One region of the Zobellella aerophila genome, then DNA from elsewhere that is predicted to be linked to it. Evidence: predicted binding sites of a transcription regulator. Region 1 holds the regulator's gene; each other region holds the start of a gene.
What was found. The regulator LexA, encoded in region 1, represses DNA repair genes until DNA is damaged. The targets are predictions, from matches to a motif close to ANCTGTNTNNNNANACAGNT.

Region 2: the regulator LexA is predicted to act here: its motif matches at 2,029-2,048, upstream of recN (DNA repair protein RecN).
Region 3: the regulator LexA is predicted to act here: its motif matches at 1,522-1,541, upstream of ABD806_RS03095 (YebG family protein).

What each region holds. Positions count from the first base shown of each region.
Region 1 covers NZ_BAABCX010000003.1:232,909-236,423, reverse strand. Annotated here, with positions in the region: gene ctaD (cytochrome c oxidase subunit I) at 1-26, opposite strand, end outside; gene coxB (cytochrome c oxidase subunit II) at 36-1,109, opposite strand; gene lexA (transcriptional repressor LexA) at 1,420-2,049, opposite strand; gene ubiA (4-hydroxybenzoate octaprenyltransferase) at 2,186-3,049, opposite strand; gene ABD806_RS12625 (chorismate--pyruvate lyase family protein) at 3,046-3,515, opposite strand, start outside.
Region 2 covers NZ_BAABCX010000001.1:1,516,185-1,519,699, reverse strand. Annotated here, with positions in the region: gene udp (uridine phosphorylase) at 1-131, shown strand, start outside; gene recN (DNA repair protein RecN) at 238-1,902, opposite strand; gene nadK (NAD(+) kinase) at 2,077-2,961, opposite strand; gene grpE (nucleotide exchange factor GrpE) at 3,113-3,515, shown strand, end outside.
Region 3 covers NZ_BAABCX010000001.1:670,051-673,565, forward strand. Annotated here, with positions in the region: gene ABD806_RS03080 (MlaD family protein) at 1-202, opposite strand, end outside; gene ABD806_RS03085 (paraquat-inducible protein A) at 202-822, opposite strand; gene ABD806_RS03090 (paraquat-inducible protein A) at 815-1,456, opposite strand; gene ABD806_RS03095 (YebG family protein) at 1,558-1,833, shown strand; gene ABD806_RS03100 (ABC transporter ATP-binding protein) at 1,835-3,515, opposite strand, start outside.

The DNA.
Region 1 (3,515 bases):
GTTTGTGTCCTGTCTTGCTGTGTCATCCCTGCCCCCTATTGTCCCTGCCGTGCCGCAGCTATATCCCCGGGCTGCACCAGATCACCGGTATCATTGCCCCAGGCGTTGCGTTCATAGGTGATCACCGCAGCCAGCTCTTTCAGCGCCAGCTGTTTGTCAAAGTTCTGCATGGCGGTTCCCGCCTTGCCGTGCAGCACTACGTCGATATGGGCCGCCCTGTCCTGCAGGATGAGTTCACTGCCTTTCAACGCCGGGAAGGCCCCCGGGAGTCCCTCGCCACCGGCCTGATGACAGGCGGCGCAGCTCCGCAGATATACTTGCTCCCCCAGGCTCATCAATTCATCCCGGGTCATCTCCATCGCCGCCAAGGCCTGTTCCGCCGCCTTGGCCTCTGCCTGCCGGGTCTTGGTTTGCGCCAGCCACTGGGCAAACTGTTCAGGCTCGCGCGCATCCACCACTATCGGCATAAACGCATGGTCCTTGCCGCACAGCTCGGCGCACTGACCCCGGTACATGCCCGGGGTGTTGATCCGGGTCCAGGCCTCGTTGATAAAACCGGGAATGGCGTCTTTCTTGACCGCAAACGCCGGCACCCACCAGGAATGGATGACATCGTCGGAGGTGATCAGGAAACGGATCTTGCGATCGGTCGGCAATACCAGGGGCCGATCCACCTCCAGCAGATAATTACCGGCCTTGCTCAGGCTACCGTTGATCTCCTGCGGCAAGGTAGCCAGCAGGCTGTAGAATTCGACACCCTGATCGAAGTAACGGTAATGCCACTTCCACTGGGAGCCGGTAATTTGGACGGTAAGATCAGACTGGCTGGGGTCCTCCATGGCGATCAGGGTACGGGTGGCGGGCACCGCCATGGCGATCAGGATCAGAAACGGGATCAGGGTCCAGAGAATTTCAACCCTGGTACTCTCATGAAATTGCGCCGCCTTCGCCCCTTTGGATTTGCGATGGTGAATAATGGCCCAGAACATGGCCCCGAACACCAGGATGCCGATCACCACGCAGATCAGCAGTATGGTCATATGCAGGTCGTAGACCTGCCGGCTGATATCGGTGACCCCCGGCGTCATATTAAAGCGAGAATTTGCCAAAACCGGCAGACTCGTCGGCAAGGACAAGAGCAATAAAAGCAGCTTCACACGCACCCCCAAATTTTTATTCCTTTATTTTTGGCGCACTCAAAAGAGAGTCAGTGCTAACTGAACAACCGCATCCATGGTTCAGCTCATCATAAGTAAAGCATTGATTTAAAAAATGTAAAAAATGAAAGGAGAAAAAAGTGGGAGCCGTACGACAAAGCCGGAAAGAAGATCGGCATAACCATGCCGGGAGTTGAGTGCTTACCAACGGGGAGCCCAAGGGCCGGACTGAGCCGCCCCCTCGGACAGGTTCAGGCCCGGTTCAAAAACCTTCGCTGTTACGAATAACGCCTACCGCCAGGCCTTCGATAATCAACTCCTGCTGGCGCAGATCCACTTCGATGGGCGAGAGCTCTTCGTTTTCCGGCAGCAGGCTGACCTGGTTGCCCTTGCGCTGGAAGCGCTTGACGGTGACCTCGTCATCAAGCCGGGCCACCACCACCTGCCCGTTGTGAATATCCTGGGTCTTGTGTACCGCCAGCAAGTCACCGTCCATGATACCGATGTTCTTCATACTCATGCCGCTTACCCGCAGCAAGAAGTCGGCTTGGGGGCGGAACAGCGATGGATCCAGCTGGTAATAGCTTTCGATATGCTGCTGGGCCAGGATGGGTTCACCCGCGGCGACCCGGCCGATCAGGGGCAACCCGCTATCCGGGTTCACCACCTCCGGCTCCTCCTCCTGCAGCAGGCGGATACCGCGGGAGGTGCCGGGCATCACGCTGATCACCCCTTTCTTGGCCAGGGCCTTCAGATGCTCTTCGGCGGCATTGGCGGAACGAAACCCTAGGATGTTGGCGATTTCGGCGCGGGTGGGCGGCATACCGGTTTGTTGCATATGCGCTTTGATAATATCCAGAACCTGGGTTTGGCGAGGGGTAAGGGTTTTCATCATGAGACCTGTTTTTTTATACAGCTAACTGTCAGTATATCCAGTAAATTCAGGAGGGCAAGGGCTAAATGCCCGGCGGACATTTCCAGACGGGAGGGATAAACCGGCCAACTGGCTGGCCGGACAACATGGATGGTTACAGCAGGGCCAGGATCAGGCCGGCGAAGATCGTCAGGCCGACATAGTTATTGTTCAGGAAGGCCTGGAAACAAGCCATCCTTTCCCTGTCCCTGATCAGCCGCTGCTGATAGACAAACAACGCCGCCGCCGCCAGCAAGCCCCAATAGAAGGCGCCGCCCAGGGCGAATACCTGGGCGGCCCACAGCAGCAGCAGCAGGGTAGCCAGCTGCAGCAGGCCGACGATCAGCTTGTCGCGCCGGCCGAACAGAATGGCGGTGGATTTGACGCCTATCTTCAGATCGTCGTCCCTGTCCACCATGGCGTACATGGTATCGTAGGCCACCGTCCAGGTCAGGTTGGCGGCAAACAGCAGCCACAGCCCGACCGGCAGGGCATTGCTCTGGGCGGCAAAAGCCATGGGGATCCCCCAGGAAAAAGCGATACCCAGGAAGAGTTGCGGTAAATGGGTAACCCGCTTCATAAAGGGATAGAGCGCCGCCCACCCCAGGCCGGCAAAGGCCAGCTTGATGGTCAGGCTGTTGGTGGTCAATACCAGCATAAAGGAAGCCAACACCAGCAGGACAAACAAGCCGAGAGCCTGGCGTGCCGTCAGCTCGCCCGATGCCAGGGGACGGGCCTGGGTGCGCTTGACATGGCCATCGATCTTCCTGTCGGCAAAGTCATTAATCACACAGCCCGCCGAACGCATGGAAAACACCCCCACCACAAACACCAGCAGCACCCAGGGATCCGGACGCCCCTGACCAGCAATCCAGATGGCCCACAGGGTGGGCCAGAGTAACAGCAGGGTGCCAATGGGTTTATCCAGTCGCGCCAGCGCCATATAGGCACGCCAGCGCGGACGCGTCATGGTCGTCATGATAGTTGCTCCTGATAGGCCTGGGCCTGGGGTAGGAAAAGCTCGGTGACCAACACCCGGGCACCACCGGCCTGCAGGGTGGAACGCCGGCCCCACAGGGGAAAGTCCGCCGCCAGAGGCAGCTCGATGCGTTGGGCCAGCGCCACCCGTGCCTCATGGCCCAGACCGGCAAACTCAAACTGGCTGCGCGCCAGCCCGGGGTGTTCAAACAACAGCTCACCCAACGCCTTTTGCCCCAGTCCGGCCAATTCCGGGCAGGCTTCCAGGCTGGCGCCTGAATACAGGGAGCTGGCATAAACCCAGGGCACGCCATCGCAACAGAGCAGCACTTCCCGACAGAATCCCCGGACACCCCCCAGCCGTTCAGCCAGGGCCGGCTCCAGCATCACATCGTCGGCCTGGGCCCGCACCACTACGCGAAAGTCCCGACAATGACGCCGGAGCCGCTCGGTCATCGAACCTCTGT
Region 2 (3,515 bases), on a different contig from region 1:
TAAAGGCCGGCTGCGTGGCCGGGGTGATCGTTAATCGCACCCAGCAAGAGATTCCTGATGAAACAACCATGCAAAAAGCCGAGCAACAGGCTATTGATATCGTACTCGGCGCCGCCAGAAGGCTGGTTTAAGTAGGCGCGCCGATCTTGTGGGAGCTGCGGCCCCGCCGCGATAAGGTGTAGCATATCGTTATGGTTTATCGCCCCGGGGTCGCGCCGTTCACAAGTGCGGAGGCGGCTACTCCACCAATAATTCCCGGGCGTTGGCCAGGGTGTTGGCGGTTATCTTGTTGCCGCCGAGCAGGCGGGCCAGCTCTTGCAGGCGGCTGGAGGTGTCCAGCTCGTGCATATGGGTCTGGGTGTCGTTGGCGTCGCTGCTCTTGCTGACAAAGAAATGCTGATGGCCATTGCCCGCCACCTGGGGCAGGTGGGTGATCACCAGCACCTGGGTGGATTCGCCCAGCTGGCGTAATAACTTGCCTACCACGGCGGCGGTGGGGCCGCTCACACCGACATCAACCTCATCGAAAATAAGGGTGGGGGTTTCCACCTTCTGGGCGGTGATCACCTGGATGGCCAGGCTGATGCGGGAAAGCTCGCCACCGGAGGCAACCTTGGCCAGCGGGCTCAAGGGTTGCCCGGGGTTGGTGCTGACCAGGAAATCGACTCTGTCGATGCCGAGCGGAGAGTAGCCGGCATGGGCGTCGGTATCGACCCGGATCTCGAAACGGCCACGTTCCATGCTGAGTTGATGCAGGCTCCGGGTGATTTGCGTGTTGAGCGATTCGGCATATCGCTGCCGGCTCTGGCTCAGTCGCTCCGAGGCTTGCAAAAATTCGCTTTTAGCCAGCTCCACCTCTTCATCCAGGCCATGCAGCCGGGAGTCGTTCTGCTCCATTTGTTCCAGCTGGCGGCGGATCTCCTGGTGGAAAACGGCCAGTTCGGCCGGTGGTACATGGTGCTTGCGGGCCAGCTCCATCACCTTGCTTAAGCGAGCCTCTATATCATACAGCCGTTCGGGGTCCAGCTCGAGCCGGTCAAAATAGCGGTTTAGCTCGCTGTGGCCTTCTTCCAGCTGGATCAGGCTGCCTTGCACCAGCTCCAGCGCCGGGTTCAGGCGTTCATCCATCTGGCAGAGATCGATCAGGGTCTTCAGGCCCTGTTGCAGCAGGGCGAGGGCATTGGCTTCTTCACCGTCACCGAGGATATTAAGCGCCAGCTGACAGTCGTTGAGCAGCTCTGCGCCATTGGCCAGGCGCTTATGTTCGGCCTCCAGGGTGGGGAATTCGTCATCGGCCAGGGCCAGTTCATCCAGCTCGGCCACCTGATATTGCAGCAACTGGCGTTGGGCTTCCCACTGACCCTGCTCGGCCTGCAGTTGTTTGCGCTCGTTACTGAGCTGACGCCAGTGCTGGTAGCCCCGACTGACCTGTTGCAGCAACTGATGGTGGCCGGCATAGGCGTCGAGCAGGGTGCGTTGGTAGTCGGGCTTTTGCAGCTCCTGGTGGGCATGTTGACCGTGAATATTGACCAGCAGCTGGCCCAGGGCCTTGAGCTGAGCCAGCGGCACGGGCGTGCCATTGATGTAGCCGCGGGAACGGCCTTCCTTGCTCAGGGTCCGGCGCAGTATGCATTCGTCCTGTTCATCCAGCTCCTGGGCGCACAGCCAGGTCTTGACCTTGGGCAGCTTATCGATGCGGAAGCGGGCGCTGATCTCGGCTTTTTCGGCCCCGGGTCGGACAGAGTCAGCATCGGCCCGCTCCCCCAGTGCCAGGGCGAGGGCATCGATGGCGATGGATTTACCGGCCCCGGTCTCGCCGGTAATGCTGGTCATTCCCGGCCGTAAGTCGAGCTCCAGGAAGGAGACAATGGCGAAATTGTTGATGGTGAGCTGTAGCAACATGATGAATCCCTGCACGGAAATATGCTGTATGTCGATACAGTATACTGGGCTTTTGTACAGTGGCAAGAGTCAGGGTTGAGGGCTGCTTTGCGGGAGTGGCGGCGCTTGTGGGAGCGGCAACCCCGCCGCTATGTGTATACACAGGTTTGTCGGCTCAAGCGGGGTAACCCGTAGTCAAAACAGCTTGCTGCCCCAGCCGAGCTTGCTGCGCAGCACATCAAAGTAGCTGTGGCCTCGGGGGTGTAATAGACGTAGTTTGTAGGGGCTCTTGCTGATATGGATCTCATCGCCGGGTTGTACCGCCAGCGACACATGACCGTCACAGCTCACCAACATCTGATCGGTTTTGTTGGTCGGGGCGACCATCAGTTTAATCTGGGCGTCCGCATCGATGACGATGGGTCGGCAGCTCAGGGTGTGGGGAAACATGGGCACCAGCGTCATGGCATTGAGGTTGGGGGTGAGGATAGGGCCCCCGGCGGATAGCGAATAGGCGGTGGAGCCGGTGGGGGTCGCCACTATCATGCCGTCGGCCCGTTGGCTGTACATGAAGTTGCCGTTGATATAGACCTCGAACTCGATCATATGGGCAATCTGCCCCGGGTGCAGCACCGCTTCGTTCATGGCGGTGTTACTGGCCTTCAACTGGCCATGCCGGTGCACCTGAGCCTCCAGCAGGAAGCGGTATTCGGTCTGAAAATCCCCGGTCAGCAGCCGTTCGAGCGGCTCCTCGAAGCTGTCCGGCGACAAGTCGGTCAAGAAGCCCAGATTGCCCCGGTTGACGCCGACCACAGCGACATCGTAACGGGCCAGCACCCGGGCGGCCCCCAGCATATTGCCGTCACCGCCAACCACTATGGCGAGATCGGCCCGCTCGCCCAGCTCGACCATTTCCAGCAGTTCGACATTATCCAGGTTGAGTTGTTCGCCCACCCGTCGCTCGATAACGATATTCAGATTGAATTGGTTCAGGTAGTGGTGCAGCGCGACCAGGGTCTGGTTGGCACCCTGGTGATCCGGTTTGCCGATAAGGGCGATGGTGTTGAAGCTGGTTTCCATAGATGCGATATGCCTGGCTGGTGATGGGTGCGAAAGCGCAATTCCCTGGCGGACTCCGTTGCAGGCTATTCTAGCCGTGCAATTCAAGACTTGAAACTCTAATCAGAGACCCCATATAGGCAAAAGCTGAATAACACAGATGGGAGACGACATGAGCAGCAAAAAGCACCAGGTTGAAACAGAACAGGCCCCCGAGCAGGAAGAAGTGCCGGTGGAAACGGTTTCTGTGGAGCTTGAAGATACTCAGGCAGAACAGCCGGATGCAGCTTATGTAGCTGAATTAGAAGAAAAACTGGCCAGTGCCGAAGCGTCTGCGGCGGCCGAAAAAGACAATGCCCTGCGCACCCTGGCCGAGATGGAAAATATCCGCCGTCGCGCCGCCCTGGATGTGGAAAAGGCGCAGAAGTTTGCCCTGGAAAAATTCGCAGGCGAGCTACTGCCGGTGATCGACAGCCTGGAGCGGGCGCTGGAGCATACCGATAAAGAAGACAACGCCTTCAAGGCGGTGATGGAGGGCGTCGAGCTGACCCTGAAATCCCTGCTCAGCACGGTGG
Region 3 (3,515 bases), on a different contig from region 1:
CGACTTCCACCCCCTGATATTGCACTAGGGTCTTGTTTGGCACTATGCCGTTGGCCTTGTCGAAATGAATTTCGATGGTGGTGCCCGCCTGGCTGAACTGCTGATATAAAAAACTGCCGGCCAGCAGGACAGCCAGCAAGGGCAGCAACCAGATAGGGGAAAAACGGTGGTGTTTACGGATTACAGGTTCGGCACCTTGCATCAGGGTTCCTTTGACTCGTTATCATTATCCTGATCCCACAGCAGGCGGGTATCAAGCGACTTGGCGGCAAACAGGGTCAGCACCACCACACCGCCAAAAGCGGTGGCCGCAGGTCCGGGGGTGACATTGAGCAGCAGCCCCCGATCGATGGCGGACATCATCAGGGCAATCACAAATAGATCGAGTATCGACCAGCGACCAATAAACTCGATAAAGCGATACAGGCGCATGGCACCGGCCTGATTGAGCGAACCGCCGACCTTCAGACGCAGGCAGATCCAGGACAGGCCCAGGATCTTGAACAAGGGCACGATCACGCTGGCCACCAGCACTATGGTAGCGATGCCGGGCATATCGTTACGATAGAGGCTCATCACCCCGGAAAAGATGGTGTCCTCGTCTACCATGCCGAAGGTCTGCAGGCGGGTTATCGGCAGCAGATTGGCCGGCAGCATCAGGGCGCTGGCGGAAATCAGCCAGGCCCAGGTCCAACTGAGCGAGCGGGGGGTACGCAGATGCAGGTGGGCGCCGCAACGGGGGCAGGCGCTCTGTTCCCGCCAGCGCACCAACTTGTGGCAACGATGACAGCCGAGCAGCGCAGGTGGTTGTAGCTTACTCATCACCTCTCCCTTCGACGTGAACGGGCAGCAGATCCAGCCGACGCCAGTAGATTTCCGGATCATAGAGGCGGTGTATCAGGGTGATCAACATCATCAGCGCCGCCAGCGGTACCAGGGCTGGGCCGAGGGTAAGATCGGCCACATCGATCAGTTTGAAGATAGCCACCATCAGGCTGATCACAAAGACCTCCACCATGGACCATTCCCGGCAATGGTTGACCAGCACCAGCAGGCTGACCAGCATGCGCCGGGGCCAGATATCGACTGACAGCAGTATGATGCCGGTAAAAAGCCCGAGTGGGGCCAGCAGCCCGCACCAGGCCACCAGGCCGGACACGAACCAGTAATCCTGCCGCCACAGCAGTAAGATGCCCTTAAGCATGGTGACGTCGATCATCTTGCCGGCCAGATAGAGCTGAAACAGGTTTTCCACGACCGATGGCCACAACAGCAGCAATCCGGTGATGGCCAGGGCCAGATGATGGCGGCGGCTGGTCTGGCTGCCGGAGAAAAGGTGCTCGGCGCAACGGGGACAATAGCCGTCGGCCCGGGTATTCAGGGTTTCAATAATAACCACCAAGTCACAGCTTGGGCAGGTCATCACACTGCGTTCGGTAGCGGGAGTTTCGTTCATGGCACAAGAGTACTGAGCCGTACCAACTTTGCCAAGCACCACTTGCATTTAACATTGAGGAATTATACTGTGTTTATATACATGCTTTGCCGGAGACTGAGATGGCCGTTACCCTGCAATACCTGGTAGTACGAAACGGGATAACAAAAATGACCTTTACCGATAAAAAAGAGGCGGATGCCTATGATCGTCTGCTTGATCTGGCGGACCAAATAGAGGAGCTGCTGGCCACCGGCCCAGTTGAGCTGAATGAACAGGACAGGGAGGCCCTGGCCCTGTTCCTGGCTCAATCCCAGGACAAGCTCAATGGCTTGAGCAAGAAAAAGCCCGCCAGGGAGAAGGAAAAATCACCCGACACCGTCAAGGCGGTTGCCTGAGTCAGTAATACAGGGTCCGGTACAGGCCAGGTTGGGCCAGCAGTTCATGGTGGGTGCCGGCCTGGCTGATCCGTCCATCTTCAAATACCAGCACCCGATCGGCCTGACGCACGGAGCTTAGACGATGCGCCACTATCAGGGTAGTGCGCTTGTGCAAGAAACTGGCCAGTGCCTGATGCAGTTTCTGTTCGGTTTCCGTGTCCAGCGCCGAGGTCGCCTCATCCAGGATCACGATCGCCGGATCCTTCAACACCATGCGGGCGATGGCCAGCCGTTGTTGCTGGCCACCGGACAAGCGCACACCACGGCGGCCGATCTCGGTATCCAGCCCCCGCTCCATGGCGGCGACCACTTCGTCCAGCTGGGCGACCCGCAGCGCCTGCCACAGCGCCGGGTCGTCATGCTGGTCGCCGAGGCAGAGGTTGGCCCTGACCGTATCGTTAAACAGCACCGGTTGCTGCAGCACGCTTGCCACATGCTCCCTGATGGTGGCGAAACCGATGTCATCCGAGCTCAGGCCGCCGAAGCGGATTTCACCCTTATCGGCAGGATACAAACCGAGCAACAGCTGAATGAAGGTGGACTTACCGCCGCCGCTGGCTCCCACCAGCGCCACCTTTTCACCCGCCTCGATAACCAGGCTGACATTATCCAGTACCTTGCGCTCACCATTATAAGAAAAGCTAAGGTTGCTGACCTCGATCGGCAGGGTGACGGCGCCCGCAAAGGGGTTGCTGCCGCTTCTCTCCTGGGGCTCGCCGCCCAGACTCAGCAGGCTGTTGATGCGAGTGAGGGCAGCACTGGCCGCATAAAAGGAATACTGCATATTGAGCAGTTCCTGCACCGGCCCCATCATAAACCAGAGGTAGCTGAACACGGCGAAGATCTGGCCCACGGTCAGATCCGTATAAAGCACCATGATCATGCCCACGGCGCGGAACAGCTCGACTCCCGATAAAAACAGCAGGAAACTGGCTCGCCCCGCGGCTTCGCTCTTCCAGGCATATTCGATGGCGGTATCCCTCACCCCCCGGGCACGATCGATGACCCGCAGCAGATAATGCCGCTCCCGGTTGGCGGCGCGGATTTCATGGATGCCATCCAGGGTCTCTACCAGGGCCTGCTGAAACAGCTCGAAGGCACCGTTCTCCTGGCGCTTTAAACGTTTTACCTTGGCCCCGATACGGCTGGAGAAAAAGACCACCACCGGATTGAGCAACAGGATAAACAACCCCAGCTGCCAGTTGATCAGCAACAGGATGACCGCCGTGCCCACCACGCTCAGCAGGCTGATCAGCAGCCGGCTCAGGGTTTCCCCCAAAAATTTGTCCAGGGTCTCCACGTCGGTCACATAATGGGAGCTGACACTGCCGGCGCCGATGGCCTCGAAAGAGCGCAGCGAGGTCTTCATCAGCTGGCGGGCCAGCCGTCGACGGATCTGAAAGGTGATATGCTTGGCCACCCGGGCAAAATGACGCCCCTGGATAATGTTAAACACCAACGCCAGACCGCGCAGCAGCAGGGTAAGCGCCAGCACCGCCAGGATATAGCCCACCCCGGTTTGCCAGGCGGCAGGCAGCAGATAATCCAGGCCGGCCAGCAAAGTGCCGGGCATGTCGAGCAGCACCTCATCGACCAGCAGCGGCATCAACAGGGGCACGGGTACCGCCAGCAGGGTGCCG